Regions from separate parts of the Streptomyces dangxiongensis genome, predicted to be linked through region 1. Evidence: riboswitches for the same ligand, from Rfam matches in the RefSeq annotation. Region 1 holds a riboswitch; the other holds the start of a gene.
What was found. Region 1 has a riboswitch for ZMP and ZTP ahead of D9753_RS02680 (bifunctional 5,10-methylenetetrahydrofolate dehydrogenase/5,10-methenyltetrahydrofolate cyclohydrolase). Riboswitches for the same ligand answer to the same signal wherever they lie in the genome.
Positions count from the first base shown of each region.

Region 2: linked by a shared signal. The riboswitch ahead of D9753_RS13585 (glycine hydroxymethyltransferase) and the one ahead of D9753_RS02680 (bifunctional 5,10-methylenetetrahydrofolate dehydrogenase/5,10-methenyltetrahydrofolate cyclohydrolase) in region 1 are both predicted to bind ZMP and ZTP.

Region 1 covers NZ_CP033073.1:517,432-525,555, reverse strand. The annotation lists gene D9753_RS02700 (endoglycosylceramidase) at 1-1,457, shown strand, start outside; gene D9753_RS02695 (YncE family protein) at 1,545-2,798, opposite strand; gene D9753_RS02690 (TetR/AcrR family transcriptional regulator) at 2,942-3,604, shown strand; gene D9753_RS02685 (alcohol dehydrogenase) at 3,766-4,791, shown strand; gene D9753_RS02680 (bifunctional 5,10-methylenetetrahydrofolate dehydrogenase/5,10-methenyltetrahydrofolate cyclohydrolase) at 5,095-5,943, opposite strand; ZMP/ZTP riboswitch at 5,969-6,049, opposite strand; gene D9753_RS02675 (nuclear transport factor 2 family protein) at 6,162-6,527, opposite strand; gene D9753_RS02670 (hypothetical protein) at 6,698-6,991, shown strand; gene D9753_RS02665 (S-(hydroxymethyl)mycothiol dehydrogenase) at 7,186-8,124, shown strand, end outside.
Region 2 covers NZ_CP033073.1:3,077,325-3,085,448, reverse strand. The annotation lists gene D9753_RS13615 (carboxymuconolactone decarboxylase family protein) at 25-525, opposite strand; gene pdxR (MocR-like pyridoxine biosynthesis transcription factor PdxR) at 572-1,972, shown strand; gene D9753_RS13605 (DMT family protein) at 1,995-2,822, opposite strand; gene D9753_RS13600 (hypothetical protein) at 2,942-3,346, shown strand; gene D9753_RS13595 (glutathionylspermidine synthase family protein) at 3,358-4,542, shown strand; gene D9753_RS13590 (nuclear transport factor 2 family protein) at 4,622-5,083, shown strand; ZMP/ZTP riboswitch at 5,160-5,249, shown strand; gene D9753_RS13585 (glycine hydroxymethyltransferase) at 5,282-6,736, shown strand; gene trpS (tryptophan--tRNA ligase) at 6,838-7,851, shown strand; gene D9753_RS13575 (2'-5' RNA ligase family protein) at 8,002-8,124, shown strand, end outside.

The DNA.
Region 1 (8,124 bases):
ACGCGGGCATCCGGGTCCAGCCCGACTTCCACCAGGACCTGTACTCCCGGTACCTGTTCCACACAGGAAGCTGGTACACCGGCGACGGGGCGCCCGGGTGGGCCGTCGCCGCCGGGAACTACCCGGCGGAGAATTGCGGCATCTGCCTGTTCTGGGGCCAGAACATCACCCAGAACGCGGCCGTGCAGCAGGCGCAGTACGACTTCTGGCACAACGCCCACGGCATCCAGGACGCCTTCCTCGCCACCGCCCGGACCACCCTGACCTATCTGCACCAGCACCTGGATGCCGCCGAGTTCACGGGGATCGCCGGCTTCGACCCGTACAACGAGCCGTACGCGGGCCGCTACGACGCCGGACAGACCTCCCGCACCTGGGAACGCGACCTCCTCTGGCCGTTCTACGCGAAGTTCCGCGCCGGCATGGACGCGACCGGCTGGCAGGACAAAGCCGCCCTCGTCGAGCCGAACCTCTTCTGGAACGCCGGCATCCCCACCCAGCAGCAGGAGGGCGGCCTGCTGGACGCCGGCACGCTCGGCCCCGGGTACGTCCTCAACACCCACTTCTACGACCAGAAGGCGATCTCCGGCATCCTGATGTGGGGCAAGGCGGCCGACGGGCAGTACGCCGACGACTTCGCGGCCGTCCGTGACCGTGCCTCGGCCGCCGGCACCGCGGCCGTGGTCAGCGAGTTCGGCCACCCCCTGTCCGGCACGGTGTCCGACAAGGCGCCGACCGTCCTGAAGGCCATGTACCAGGGCCTCGACTCCCGCCTGCCCGGCAAGAGCTGGTGGGCCGGCCCGGCCGCCTCCGGGCCGGTGCTGTCCGGCACCCAGTGGCAGTGGGACCTCTACAGCGGCCGGCACCACGAGCCGATGAACGGCGACCCCGCCAAGGTGCTCACCGCCGGTGACGCCTGGAACGACGAGGACCTGTCCGCGGTGCGCCTGGACGACTCCGGGAACGCCGTCCTGCGCCAGGACGCCCGCCTGCTGGACCGCCTCTACCCGAGCGCCACCGCCGGCACCGCCCTCGCGTTCACCTACGAGGACCGCTCCCGCGACGGCTCCACCACGCTGACCTGGAACCCGGTGCCGGGCTCCCTGCCCGGCGTCGCGAAGCTGGTCGGCTCGGGCCGGTACGGTGTGCTGGTGTGGCGCTCCGGCAGCGGCACCGCCCCCACCGAGCTGCATCTGCCGGCGTCCTTCCCCACCGGCTCCACCACGGTCGTCTCCGACCTCGGCGCGGTGTACGCCCCGCCCGCCTACACCCCCGGCACCCCGGTCGCCGTGGCCCCGGAGCCCGGCGGCACCGGCAGCCGCCGGCTGCTGCTCGGCGACACGGACTCCGGGGTGCTCCACTACGCGCTGGTCACCGACGGGGCCACGGCACCCCCGGCCGGCGAGCTGAGCGCGGCACGGTCCGAGCTGGCCGCGTGGGCGGCGGCGCGGTTCTGACGCACGGCGAGGTGGCCTCCGGGTGAGTGGGGCATCCCGGAGACCACCGCCCGAGGGCCGTCGCCCGAGCGTCGGGCCGATGGCCGGTCAACTGCCGGCGGGTCCGGTCCAGTCGGTCCGGACGTGGCCCAGGCGGACACGCTGCGGGTGGTCGCCGACCGGGACCGACGCCACCTTGCGGCCGGTGGCGAAGTCGATCGCCGTCACCTGGTCCGCGCCGCTCTCGGAGATGATGCAGTCCTTGCCGTCACCGCTGACGGTCGCCCAGTACGGCTTGGACGCCGCCACCAGCGGGCCCTCCTGGAGGCCGGCGCGGTCGACGACGGTCGCGTAGTCGTCCATGGTGCCCGCGACGCACAGCTTGGTGCCCTCCGGGTTCATGGAGATGCCGTGGTGGCGCGAGTCGTTCACCCAGGTCGTGCGGTCCTCGCTGGTCGCCGGGTTCTTCGGCAGGGTCTTCATCCGGGTGATTCTGTCGGTGGCGATGTCGTACTCCAGGAAGCCGTTGAAGAACGACACCTGGAAGTACAGCTTGGACCCGTCGGGGGAGAAGACCGCCGGGCGCACCGCGTCGGAGAAGTCCTTCAGCCCGAACGCGTCCAGCCGCTGCCGCATGTCGACGACCTTGACCTGCTTGTACGTCGTCGCGTCCACGACCGTGATGTGCCGGTCGCCCTTCGTCCAGTCCCAGCCGGGGTCGTCCAGTGCCGTGTTGACGTCACCGATGGCCATGTTCCAGATGTACTTGCCGTCCCTGGTGAAGATGTTCTCGTGCGGCTTGTCGCCGGTGGCGAAGGACCCGAGCTGCCTGCCGGTGGTGATGTCCAGTACGTGCACGGTGTTCGCGGTCGAGGCGGAGACGGCCACCCGGGTGCCGTCGGGGGAGACCGCCATGTGGTCGGCGCGGTAACCCGACACGGGGAAACGCCAGTTGACCCTTCCGGTGGCCAGGTCGATCGAGACGACGTCCGCGAAGCTGGGCCGGGACACCACGACCGACCTGCCGTCCGGGGTGGAGTACATGTCGTCGGCGTACTGGTCGTGGCCCTCGCCGACGCTGTTGCGGATCGCCTGGAAGTAGATCCACTTGATCGGGTCCGCGTTGATCTCCTTCATCCGCGCATCCTTGTCGGGGATGACGTCGATGCGGCCGACCCTTGTGAAGTCGCCGGTGGACCTGATGACGTCGGCGGTGCCGTCCCAGTTGTTGCCGACGAACAGCACCTCGCGCAGGTCGTCGGGAGCGGCGGACGCCGCGGAGGCCGCGGTCGCGGGACCGGCCGCGGCCAGGACGAGGGCGACGGCCATGGAGCACAGGTGCCTGGTTCTCGAAGCAGGCATGACGGCTCTCTTTCCTCGGTGGGGGAATCTGAACACGCGCGCTTTCACAGTGAACTTACTGAAAAGTAAGGAAGGGCCCGCCTTCTCGACAAGATGTGTGCACGACAAGATTGGGTGAGCAGCGGTATGACGGAGGGGGACTCGTGGAGGGCAGGCTCAGGACGCCGACGGGACGCTACGGCGGCCGGTCCGCCGAGGAGCGGCAGGCCGAGCGCCGCCGCCGCTTCCTGGACGCGGCGCTGCGGCTGTTCGGCGGCACCCCCGGCTACCGGGGGACGACGGTCGCCGCGCTGAGCCAGGCCGCCGGCCTGTCCACGCGCCAGTTCTACGAGGAGTTCCGCACCCTGGAGGACGTCCTCGCCGCCCTCCACCTCCAGGTCAACGGCTGGGCCGAACAGGCCGTCCTGGACGCCCTCGCCACCGCCGAGGGCCTGCCGCTGGCCGAGCGCGCCACCGCGCTCTTCCGGGCCTACGCCCGCGGCGTCACCTGCGACCCGCACCGCATCCGCATCACCTTCGTGGAGATCGTCGGCGTCAGCCCCCGCATGGAGGAGCAGCGGCTGGCCCGCCGGGCCCGCTGGATCGGCCTCATCCGCGCCGAGGCGGACGCGGCCGTGGCCCGCGGGGAGGCGGCACCCCGCGACTACCGCCTCGCGGCCACGGCCTTCATCGGCAGCGTCAACGGCCTGCTGCACGACTGGACCGCCGGCTGGGTGGACGCCACCCTGGACGAGGTGGTGGAGGAACTGGTCCGCCTGCTGCTGGGCATGCTCCGTCCGGAGGGCTGGCGGCCGCGCGACACGTGACCCACCGGCCCCCGAGCCGCCGGGCCTGCGCGGGCTCCGGCCGGGCGCCTGAGCGATGCCGCGGCCGGCTCGGCGCCAGGCTCCGTCCGGTTCGGCGCGCGGGATCGGTCCGGAGCTGATGTGCTGGAGCGGGGGCCGTCGCACGTTCTCCGGAGGGACCCATGAGTACCTACCGAGTCGCGCAGGTGACCACCGAGGGCGGCGCGTTCGAGCTGACCGAGCGGGAGGTTCCGCAGCCGGGCCCCGGCCGGGTGCGCATCGCAGTCGAGGCGTGCGGCATCTGCCACAGCGACGCCTTCTTCGTGACCGCCGGGGTGCCGGGCATCACGTTCCCCGAGGTTCCGGGGCACGAGATCGCCGGGCGGATCGAGGCGCTCGGCGAGGGAGCGCGGGACCGGGGATGGCAGGCCGGTGACCGGGTCGCGGTCGGCTGGTTCGGCGGCAGTTGCGGCCACTGCCGGGCCTGCCGCCGAGGTGACTTCCTCCTCTGCGCCGAGCTGGCGGTCCCGGGCTGGGCCTACGACGGCGGCTTCGCCGAGCAGGTCGTCGTACCCGTCGACGCCCTGGCCCGGATCCCCGACGCGCTCGCGGCGAGCGACGCCGGGCCCATGGCCTGCGCGGGCGTCACCACGTACAACGGGCTGCGGCGCAGTTCGGCCCGGCCGGGGGACCTGGTCGCCGTCCTCGGCGTCGGCGGCCTCGGCCACCTCGGCGTGCGGTACGCGGTCGCGATGGGCTTCGAGACCGTGGCCATCGCCCGCGGCGCGGAGAAGGCCGGCTTCGTCAAGCAGCTTGGCGCCCACCACTACGTCGACAGCACCGCCGGGACCCCGGTGGCCGAGGCGCTCGGGTCCCTCGGCGGGGCGCAGGTCGTCCTGGCCACCGCCGGCAACTCCGAGGCCATCTCGGCCACCGTGGACGGACTGGCGCCGCGCGGCGAGCTGGTGGTCATCGGCGCCACCCCCGAGCCGCTCGGCATCAGCCCGGTGCAGCTCATCGGAGCCGGCCGTGTCATCCGCGGCCACCCCTCCGGCACCGCGCAGGACGTCGAGGACACCATGGCGTTCAGCGTCCTGCACGGCATCCGCCCGATGACCGAGACGGTGCCGCTGGAGCGGGCCGGGGAGGCCTACGACCGCATGCTCTCCGGCGCCGCCCGGTTCCGGATGGTCCTGACCACGCGCTGACCGCGGGGGCGCGCCGTCCGGGCCGCCCTTCCTCACGGACGAGGGCGACGACCCGCACATGGCCGACGGCGCACCCCGGGGCCGGCCGGGGCAGGCGTACGGGTGCGGGGACGCGGGCGCGGGTGGCCGGCGGATGCTGATCCCGGCCCGCGCACCGGCGCCGTCCTCGCCTGGAGACCACCTTCCCCCAGGACGCCCGCGAGTACGGGGTGAAGGCCCGGGGACGTGATGGACTACCGGTCCTGGATGCGCCGATCCACCGGACCCGCCCCCCCCGCACGCCCCTCGTACCGGCCCCTGCTCTTACGCGCCGAGTTGCCGGGCGGCTGCGTCCACGGTCTGCTCCAGCAGCGTGGCGATCGTCATCGGACCGACCCCGCCCGGCACCGGCGTGATCAGCGAGGCCCGCTCCACGGCGGAGTCGAAGTCGACGTCACCGACGTCCCCCGGGTTGTAGCCCGCGTCGATCACGACCGCGCCGGGCTTGATGTCCTGCCCGCGGATCAGCCGCGGGCGGCCGACGGCGGCGACGACGATGTCGGCCTCGCGGACCGCCGCGGACAGGTCCCGGGTGCGCGAATGACAGTACGTCACGGTCGCGTCCCGGGCCAGCAGCAGCATGCCCACCGGCTTGCCGAGGATCGCGCTGCGGCCCACGACCACGGCCCGCTTCCCGGCCGGGTCGACGCCGTACTCGTCCAGCAGTCGCAGGATGCCGCCCGGTGTGCAGGAGACGAAGCCCGGCAGTCCGAAGCTCATCGTGGCGAACGACGCGAAGGTGACGCCGTCGACGTCCTTCTCCGGGGCGATCGCCTCGAACGCGGCCCGCTCGTCGACCCGGTCGCCCACCGGGTGCTGGAGCAGGATCCCGTGCACGCTCGCGTCTGCCGACAACTCCTCCAGCTTCGCCACGAGTTCGGCGGTGGTCGTGGCCGCGGGCAGCGCGACGTGCCGGGACTCCACGCCGGCCTCGCGGCAGCGGTTCTGCTTCATACGGACATACGTCACGGACGCCGGGTCCGCGCCGACCAGCACGGTCGCGAGGCACGGCGCGGTGCCGGTGCGTTCGGCGAGTCCGGCGGCCTTCTTCGCGGCGTCCCCGACGATGCGGCGGGCGGGCGCGGTGCCGTCCATGAGACGGGCCTGGGTCATGCTCACACTCCTGGGCTGGGATCGGCTCTCTCGCCCAGGCGCGCGGCAACCACCACGGACCGCTCCCCGGTGGTACTCCACCTCAGCGCCAGTCACGGCCCGCCTACAGGGTAACCGAGCGCGCGTACGGCCTCCGGACCGCTCACGGGTCCGGTCCGGCCGGGGGCGGCCCGGACCCGCGCGGCCTCCTCGGGACGCCTGCCGTACCCGGCCGCGTCCTACTCGTCCCAGGCCTGGATGATGAGCTGGTCGGCGATCTTGCCATCCCGAAGGGTGAGCATCGACTCGGCCAGGACGCGGGTGCCGTCCGCGTACTCGCAGGCCTCGCTGTAGGCGGCGTGTTCGCCCTCCACGACGCACCGTTCCAGCCTGTGCGTCATGTCCCGGCTGTAGACGTCGTCCAGCAACTCGGCGATCTGGCCCCGGCCGTGCAGGACCGTGGGGCTGCTGGGCTGGTTGTTGTGGTCGACGATGCGGATCTCCGCGTCGTCCGTGTAGAGCGACAGAAGGGTGTTCCCGGTGTTCCCCTCTATGGCCCGGCGCAGTGTGTCGGAGTCGAACGAGGACCCCGTCGCGGTGCCCATGGTGACCTCCTTCAGGCGCCCGCGGCCCGACGGGGGCGGGCCGCACGGACCCCACCTCCGAGACTCCTCCGCCCCGACGGTCACGGCAAGCGCAGCGGCCGGATCCGCCTCACGGGTGAGCGCGGGCCGACGCCCGTGTCCGGCCGGGGCCCGCCGCCGTTGCTGAGGGCATGATCTCAACACGACGCATCGCCGCCGCCGTCGGTCTGGCCGCCGGGATCGCCGCTCTCGCCGTACCGTCGGCGAACGCGGCCGACGCCGGCACACCGTCCGTCGGGAAGTTCGGCGCGCTGACCACGCTGGACTCGCTCGCCGGCGCCGGCATCCCCGCATCGGAGCAGGACCGGGTGCCGAGGGTCACCGACCAGTTGCAGGCGCTGGACGACCTCAAGGAGCTGAACCAGGTGGCGCAGGTCCTCGCCCCCGCCGCGCCCCTGCTCGGCGGGGACTCCGCCGTCCACTGAGCCCGCTCCCGCCCCCGGGCCCGAGGGCCGTCCCGGCCGGGACGGCCCTCCGCGCCGCCGCGTCCCGCCCGTGCACCGGTCCGGAGAGATCCACGGCCGTCCTCGTGGACCGTCCCGCTGCCGATCCATGGCGCGTAGGGTCGGCAGCGACGGCATTCGAAGGAATTCGAAGGAATACAGGAAGGGGACAGGCCATGGCGCAGGAAGTCCGCGGCGTGATCGCACCGGGGAAGGACGAGCCCGTACGGCTCGAGACGATCGTGATCCCGGATCCGGGGCCGGGCGAGGCCGTCGTGCGCATCCAGGCCTGCGGGGTCTGTCACACCGATCTGCACTACAAACAGGGCGGCATCTCGGACGACTTCCCCTTCCTGCTCGGCCACGAGGCCGCCGGCGTCGTGGAGTCGGTCGGCGCCGGGGTCACCGACGTCGCCCCCGGTGACTTCGTCATCCTCAACTGGCGTGCGGTGTGCGGGCAGTGCCGGGCCTGCCTGCGCGGCCGGCCCTGGTACTGCTTCGACACCCACAACGCGCGGCAGCGGATGACCCTCGCCGCGACCGGGCAGGAACTCTCCCCGGCCCTCGGCATCGGCGCGTTCGCCGAGAAGACGCTCGTGGCGGCCGGCCAGTGCACCAAGGTCGACCCGTCCGTCTCCCCGGCGGTCGCCGGGCTGCTGGGCTGCGGGGTGATGGCCGGCATCGGCGCCGCCATCAACACCGGAGGCGTCGGCCGGGGCGACTCGGTCGCCGTCATCGGCTGCGGCGGCGTCGGCGGGGCGGCGATCGCCGGTGCGGACCTGGCCGGTGCGGCGAAGGTCATCGCCGTGGACATCGACGACCGCAAGCTGGACAAGGCCCGCACGCTCGGCGCCACCCACACCGTCAACTCCGAGGACACCGACCCGGTCGAGGCGATCCGCGAACTGACCGGCGGCTTCGGCGCCGACGTCGTCATCGAGGCCGTCGGCCGCCCCGAGACCTACCGGCAGGCCTTCTACGCCCGCGACCTCGCCGGCACCGTCGTCCTCGTCGGCGTCCCCACCCCCGAGATGAAGCTCGAACTGCCCCTGCTCGACGTCTTCGGCCGCGGCGGCGCCCTGAAGTCCTCCTGGTACGGCGACTGCCTGCCCTCC
Region 2 (8,124 bases), 2.6 Mb from region 1:
CCGGTTCCAGTAGCTGTGTACGGCTCACGTGTGCTGCCCCGGCCGGTAGTGGCCCGGGGTCATCCGGGTGGTCACACCGAACCGGTTCCAGGCGTTGATCACCGTGATCGCGGCGATCAACTGGGACAGCTCGGCCTCCTCGAAGTGGCTCGCGGCCCGGTCGTACACCTCGTCGGGCACGAAGCCTTCCGTCAGCACGGTGACCGCCTCGGTCAGCTCGATCGCGGCCAGCTCCTTCTCCGTGTAGAAGTGCCGCGACTCCTGCCACGCGCTGAGCTGCACGATCCGCTCGACGCTCTCCCCGGCCGCAAGCGCGTCCTTGGTGTGCATGTCGAGGCAGAACGCGCAGTGGTTGATCTGCGAGGCGCGGATCTTCACCAGCTCGTACAGCGTCGGGTCCAGGCCCTTCCGGGCGGCGGTCTCCAGTCGGATCATCGCCTTGTAGACCTCGGGTGCGTGCTCGGCCCAGCGCAGCCGCGGGGCCTCCTCTGCGGCGTAGGCGCCGGTTGCCTCAGTAGTGCTCATGCCTCGACCCTAGAAGCCAGGCAGCCCAGGAGTATGGTCCATTTCCATGGCAAGATCCTGGGCCACTCTGGGCGTCGACCTGCACCTCGAACCCACCCGCGCCGGCGGGCTGCGCCGCGGCCTGACCGACGCCCTGCGCGACGCCGTCCGCACCGGCCGCCTCACCCCCGGCACCCGCCTGCCGTCCTCCCGCACCCTCGCCGCCGACCTCGGCATCGCCCGCAACACCGTCGCCGAGACCTACGCCGACCTGGTCGCCGAGGGCTGGCTCACCGCCCGGCAGGGCTCCGGCACCCGGGTGGCCACCGGCGTGCCCCACAGCACCCCGGTGACTCCCGCCGCCCGCCCGGCACCCCGCCGTACCCCCGCGGCGCCGGCCCACGACCTCACCCCCGGCACCCCCGACCTCGCCGCCTTCCCGCGCACCGAATGGCTCCGGGCCGCCCGCCGCGCCCTGGCCACCGCCCCTTTCCACGCCCTCGGCTACGGCGACCCGCACGGCCGGCCCGAACTGCGCACCGCCCTCGCCGGCTACCTCGCCCGCGCCCGGGGCGTCCGCGCAACCCCGGAGACCGTCGTGATCACCGCGGGCTTCTCGCACGCCCTGGTCATCCTCGGCAAGGTGCTGCGGGAGCGCGGCGTACGGACCGTGGCGGTCGAGTCGTACGGCGTGGACGCGTACTGGCGGCTGCTGCGGGACGCCGGCCTCACCACGCCCGCGCTGCCCTACGACGAACTCGGCACGGACCCGCGGGCACCGGGCGACGCGGGCGCGGTACTGCTCACCCCCGCGCACCAGTTCCCCATGGGCACCCCCTTGCACCCCGACCGCCGGGCCGCCGTCGTCGACTGGGCACGCCGCACCGGCGGACTGGTCCTGGAGGACGACTACGACGGCGAGTTCCGCTACGACCGCCAGCCGGTCGGCGCCCTCCAGGGCCTCGACCCCGACCGGGTCGTGCACCTCGGCACCGCCAGCAAGTCCCTCGCACCCGGACTGCGCCTGGGCTGGATGGTGCTGCCGCCGTCCCTGGTCCAGGGGGTGACCGCGGCGAAGGGCCGCATCGACACGGTGGGCGCGCTGGACCAGCTCACCCTCGCCGAGTTCATCACCTCCGGCGCGTACGACCGCCACGTCCGCTCCGCCCGCCTGCGCTACCGGCGCCGCCGCGACGCCCTCGCCGAGGCCGTCGCCGACCACGCGCCCGACGTGCGGGTGACGGGCATCGCGGCCGGCCTGCACGCGGTGCTGCGCCTGCCCCCTGGCACGGAACAGTCGGTGGTCCAGGCCGCCGTCTGGCAGGGCCTGGCCCTGCACGGCCTCGCCTTCCACCGCCACCCCCAGGCCCGCACCACCCCCCTGGACGCCCTGGTCGTCGGCTACGGCACCCCACCGGACAGCACCTGGACCTCCACCCTGCAAGCCCTGTGCCGGGTACTGCCGTAGGCCCCGCGCCGACCCCGCACCCTCAGACCTCCTGCGCCGTCGGTGCCTCGCCGAAGCGGGCCAGCAGGAGGGCTCCCGCCACCGCCACCGCGAAGCCCAGGGCCGCCAACCAGCCCAGGCCCTCCCGCGTCCGGTCGCCGAGCCAGACCACGCCCACCGCGGCGGGGCCGAGCGTCTCGCCGATGACTATGCCGGCGGTGGCGGTCGTCACCGAGCCCCGCTGGAGGGCCGAGGTGAGGAGCAGGAACGCGGCGCCGCCGCCGAGCAGCAGGGCGTACGTCGCCGGGTTGGTGAGCAGGTCGGCCGGGCGCAGCGAGTCGATCAGCCGTACCGCCACCTCCACCACCCCGAACCCGAACCCGGCGCCGAGCCCCAGGAGCAGGGCGCGGGCCCGGCCCGTGAGGCGGCCGCCGGCCGCGCCGAGCAGCAGCACACACACCGCCGTGACCACCATCGCGTACCGCAGCCAGTCCGGTCCCTCCCGCTCGCCCTCCGCGCCCGAGGCCAGTCCCAGCAGGGCGAGGCCCGCGCACACCACGCCCACGGCGGCCCACTCCACCCCGCTCAGCCGGACCCGCAGCAGCCGCGCCGCCACCACCGCCGTCACCGCGAGGCTCGCCGCCAGCGCCGCGCCCACCGCGTAGATGGGCAGTGACCGCAGCGCCACGATCTGGAGCAGGAACCCGAGCCCGTCCAGCGCGAGGCCGGCCAGGTACCGCCACTGCCGCAGCGCCCGCAGCAGCAGCGCCGCGTCCCCGCCGCCCCCGTCGGCGACCGCCGCCCGCGCGGCCACCGCCTGCAACACCGTCGCCGTACCGAAGCAGACCGCCGCGCCGAGGGCGCACACCATTCCGAGAAGCACGGAGTGACTCTAGGCGAGCCCGCGGACCGAGGGGGTGCCTGTACGGCCGCTCACGCCGGTGCCTAGGCTGTCGGCCGGACATCACGGCACACGGGGGAGACACCACCATGGCGGACACACGCCGGCAACTGCGCTCCGGCACGGTCGTCCTCGGCGGCATGGGCCTGCTGGCCGCCGCCCTCACGGCCTGCGGGTCCGAGCCGGACAAGCGCTGCGTCGACCGCGACAGCTACAGCCTCACCAAGGGCTACAAGGTCGTCTCCGACAAGAACTGCAGGACCGGCGGCACGTCGCCGAGGACGGGCGCGAAGAAGAGGACCGCCGGGAAGTCCCTGCGGAAGACGGCCGACGCCGCCTGGTACTACGAGGGCGACGAGAAGCACGGCTGGGTCGACGGCGGCTCCTTCACCAAGCCCGGCAAGGGCGGCGGTGGTTCGTCGGACGACGACCACCACGGCTCCGGAGTGCACCGCGGCGGCTTCGGCGGCGGCAAGGGCAGCTCCGGCGGCTGACGGGGACACGCATGGAACGCCGCACCATCAACCCCCGCCCCGGCTGGCAGCGGACCGTCGAGGCCCAGGGGCTGATCTACCCGCTCACCCGCCACCCCGACGGCTCCCTGCGCCCCTACTGGGACGAGAGCGCCTACTACGTCTTCACCCTGGACGAGGTGGAGGCGCTGGAGGAGACCGTCGGCGAACTGCACCGCATGTGCCTGGCGGCGGCCGGGCACATCGTGGCCGAGGACCGGTTCGCCGACCTCGGCATCACCGACCCGCGGGTGGCCGCGGCCGTCGCCGAGTCCTGGCACCGCCGTGACGAACTCCCCTCCCTCTACGGCCGTTTCGACCTGCGCTACGACGGCACCGGCCCGGCCGTGCTGCTGGAGTACAACGCCGACACCCCGACCTCCCTGGTGGAGGCCGCCTCGTCGCAGTGGTTCTGGATGGAGGACCGCTTCCCCGGCGCCGACCAGTGGAACTCCCTGCACGAACGGCTGGTCGACGCCTGGCGCGCGCAGGCCGCGCTCCTGCCGCCCGGCAGCCCCCTGCACTTCGCGCACTCCGCCGCCGACGAACTCGGCGAGGACCTGATGACGGTCGCCTATCTGAAGGAGACCGCCGAACAGGCCGGTCTCACCACCGACTGGCTCGCCATGGAGGAGATCGGCTGGGACAGCCTCTCCGGCCGTTTCGTCGACAACCGGCTCGGCTTCATCCGCGCCCTCTTCAAGCTCTACCCCTGGGAGTGGCTCACCACCGACGCCTTCGGCCGGCACGTCCTGGACACCCTCGACAACGGCGGCGGGACCGGCAGCACCCTGTGGATCGAACCCGCCTGGAAGATGCTGCTGAGCAACAAGGCCCTGCTGGCGATCCTCTGGGAGCTGTACCCCGGGCACCCCAATCTCCTGCCCGCCCACCTGGACGGCCCCCGCGAGCTGGCCGCGTCCGCCGGCTACGTCGCCAAACCCCTCCTCGGCCGCGAGGGCGAGGGCGTCACCGTGCACAAGCCCGGCGCGCCCGCGGTGCTCCGCGACGAGCCCTGCTGCTACCAGCAGTTCGCCCCCCTCCCCGCCTTCGACGGCAACCACGTCGTCCTCGGCGCCTGGGTCGTCCGGGACGAACCGGCCGGCCTCGGTCTGCGCGAGTCCTCCGGCCTGATCACCGACGAGTACGCCCGTTTCCTGCCCCACGTGATCCTCTGACCGCCGAGCCGTACCGTGGTCGTGCGCCGAGGGGAACGCTCGTCCCCCTCCCGTTCGCCGCCGCCCCGAGGAGGCCGCCGTGTCCGAGACCCGCCCGCCCTGCCCCCCGTTCACCCTGGAGACCGCCCTCCGGAAGGTGCAGGCGGCCGAGGACGCCTGGAACACCCGCGACCCGCAGCGGGTCGCGCTGGCCTACACACCCGACTCGGTCTGGCGCAACCGGGACCTGTTCCTCACCGGCCACGCGGAGATCGTCGCCTTCCTGACCGAGAAGTGGGCCCGGGAACTGGACTACGCGCTGCGCAAGAACCTGTGGAGCTTCCACGGGGACCGGATCGCCGTCCGCTTCCAGTACGAGTGGCACGACGCCGACGGTCAGTGGTGGCGCAGCTACGGCAACGAGCTGTGGGAGTTCGACGAGCACGGTCTGATGCGGCGTCGTGAGGCCGCGATCAACGACGTCGCCATCGCCGAGGCCGACCGGCGCATCCACGGCCCCCGCGCCGCCGGCGACCACGGACCCGACCTCCCGCTCCGCTGACGGCCACCGCGCCATCGCCTCGTCGCTCGCATGGTGGACGCGCGCCCGTCCCCGCCCGGCGCGCCGGGTAGGCTGACGAGCGGGCCGTGACTGGCGCGCTGGGATGGGACGGACCATCGGGGAGCGGCCCGAGCCGGAAAGAGTGCCGTGCGCCTGGGCCGAACGTGAACGCTGTACGCACGCCGTCCGGAGGTCCCGATGCCCGAGAATTCCGCCCCCCTCTCCACCGAGTCCACGGCCTTCCGCGCCGCCCTCGACGTGGTCCGCGCCGTCGAGCCGCGCGTCGCGGACGCCATCGGCCAGGAGGTCGCCGACCAGCGCGAGATGCTCAAACTGATCGCCTCCGAGAACTACGCCTCCCCGGCGACCCTGCTCGCCATGGGCAACTGGTTCAGCGACAAGTACGCCGAGGGCACCGTCGGCCGCCGCTTCTACGCCGGCTGCCGCAACGTCGACACGGTCGAGTCCCTCGCCGCCGAGCACGCCCGCGAACTCTTCGGCGCCCGCCACGCCTACGTCCAGCCGCACTCCGGCATCGACGCCAACCTCGTCGCCTTCTGGGCCGTCCTCGCCGACCGCGTCGAGGCGCCCTTCCTGGAGAAGACCGGCGCCCGCCAGGTCAACGACCTGACCGAGGCCGACTGGGCCGAGCTGCGCCAGGCCTTCGGCAACCAGCGCATGCTCGGCATGTCCCTGGACGCCGGCGGCCACCTCACCCACGGATTCCGCCCGAACATCTCCGGCAAGATGTTCGACCAGCGCTCCTACGGCACCGACCCGGCCACCGGCCTGATCGACTACGACGCCCTGCGCGCCCAGGCCCGCGAGCTCAAGCCGCTGATCATCGTCGCCGGCTACTCCGCCTACCCCCGGCTGGTGAACTTCCGGCTCATGCGGGAGATCGCCGACGAGGTCGGCGCCACCCTCATGGTCGACATGGCGCACTTCGCCGGCCTGGTCGCCGGCAAGGTCCTCACCGGCGAATTCGACCCGGTCCCGCACGCGCAGATCGTCACCACGACCACCCACAAGTCCCTGCGCGGCCCGCGCGGCGGCATGGTCCTGTGCGACGACTCCCTCAAGGACCAGGTCGACCGCGGCTGCCCGATGGTCCTCGGCGGCCCGCTCCCGCACGTCATGGCCGCCAAGGCCGTCGCCCTGGCCGAGGCCCGCAGGCCGTCCTTCCAGGACTACGCCCAGCGCATCGTGGACAACTCCCGCGCGCTCGCCGAGGGCCTGATGCGCCGCGGCGCCACCCTGGTCACGGGCGGCACGGACAACCACCTCAACCTGATCGACGTCGCCACCTCCTACGGCCTCACCGGCCGCCAGGCCGAGGCGGCGCTCCTCGACTCGGGCATCGTCACCAACCGCAACGCCATCCCGGCCGACCCGAACGGCGCCTGGTACACCTCCGGCATCCGGGTCGGCACCCCCGCGCTCACCACCCGCGGCCTGGGCACGGCGGAGATGGACGAGGTGGCGGGTCTGATCGACCGTGTCCTGACCACCACCGAGCCGGGCACCACCAAGTCGGGCGCCCCCTCCCGGGCCGCCCACGTCCTGGACGAGAAGGTCGCGCAGGAGATCGCCGGGCGGGCCACCGACCTGGTGGCGGGCTTCCCGCTGTACCCGGAGGTCGACCTGGGCTGAGACGCCCCGGCACAGGCACGGGGAACCGCGCGGCCGGCCGTCACGGGCCCGCGGTTCCCCACCGCACCGAAGCTCCCGCACTCTCTGCGACAATGAAAAACATGGCCATTGACCGACCCCGCGTGCTCTCCGGAATCCAGCCCACCGCAGGCTCGTTCCACCTCGGCAACTACCTCGGCGCCGTCCGCCAGTGGGTGGCCCTCCAGGAGTCCCACGACGCGTTCTACATGGTCGTCGACCTGCACGCGATCACGGTGGCGCAGGACCCGGCCGAGCTGCGGGCCAACACCCGCCTGGCCGCCGCACAGCTACTGGCCGCCGGCCTGGACCCGGACCGCTGCACGCTGTTCGTGCAGAGCCACGTCGCCGAGCACGCCCAGCTCGCCTGGGTCATGAACTGCCTCACCGGCTTCGGCGAGGCGAGCCGGATGACCCAGTTCAAGGACAAGTCCGCCCGGCAGGGCGCCGACCGCGCCTCCGTCGGCCTGTTCACCTACCCGGTCCTCCAGGTCGCCGACATCCTGCTGTACCAGGCGAACGAGGTGCCGGTCGGCGAGGACCAGCGCCAGCACATCGAGCTGACCCGCGACCTCGCCGAGCGGTTCAACGGCCGCTTCGGCGCGACGTTCACGATCCCGGAGCCGTACATCCTCCGCGAGACGGCGAAGATCTACGATCTCCAGGACCCGACGGTCAAGATGAGCAAGTCGGCGTCCACGCCGAAGGGCCTGATCAACCTCCTCGACGAGCCGAGGGCCACGGCCAAGAAGGTCAAGAGCGCGGTCACCGACACCGACACGGTGATCCGCTACGACACCGAGAACAAGCCGGGCGTGTCGAACCTCCTCACCATCTACTCCACGCTCACCGGCAAGCCGGTCGCCCAGTTGGAGCAGGAGTACGAGGGCAAGATGTACGGCGCGCTCAAGACCGACCTCGCCGAGATCATGGTCGAGTTCGTGACGCCGTTCCGCGAGCGCACCCAGCAGTACCTGGACGACTCCGAGACGCTGGACTCCATCCTGGCCAAGGGTGCCGAGAAGGCGCGCGCCGTCGCCGCCGAGACGCTTGCCCAGGCGTACGACCGCGTGGGCTTCCTCCCGGCCAAGCACTGAGGCGTACGACCGCACACGGGTCCGGGCGGGCGGAGCGCTGCACATCACTTGCGGTGCGCCTGCCGACAGGACTTCCGTGGCCGTACAGTCGATAGCCGACGGCCGGGACGGGACGGCCGAGAAGACGACAGACGCGACGAAGGAGACGACGTGGGGACCGTAACGATCGGCGTGTCGATCGCGGTCCCGGAGCCTCACGGCAGCCTGCTCCAGGAGCGGCGCGCGGGCTTCGGCGACGCCGCGGCTCACGGCATCCCCACGCACGTCACGCTG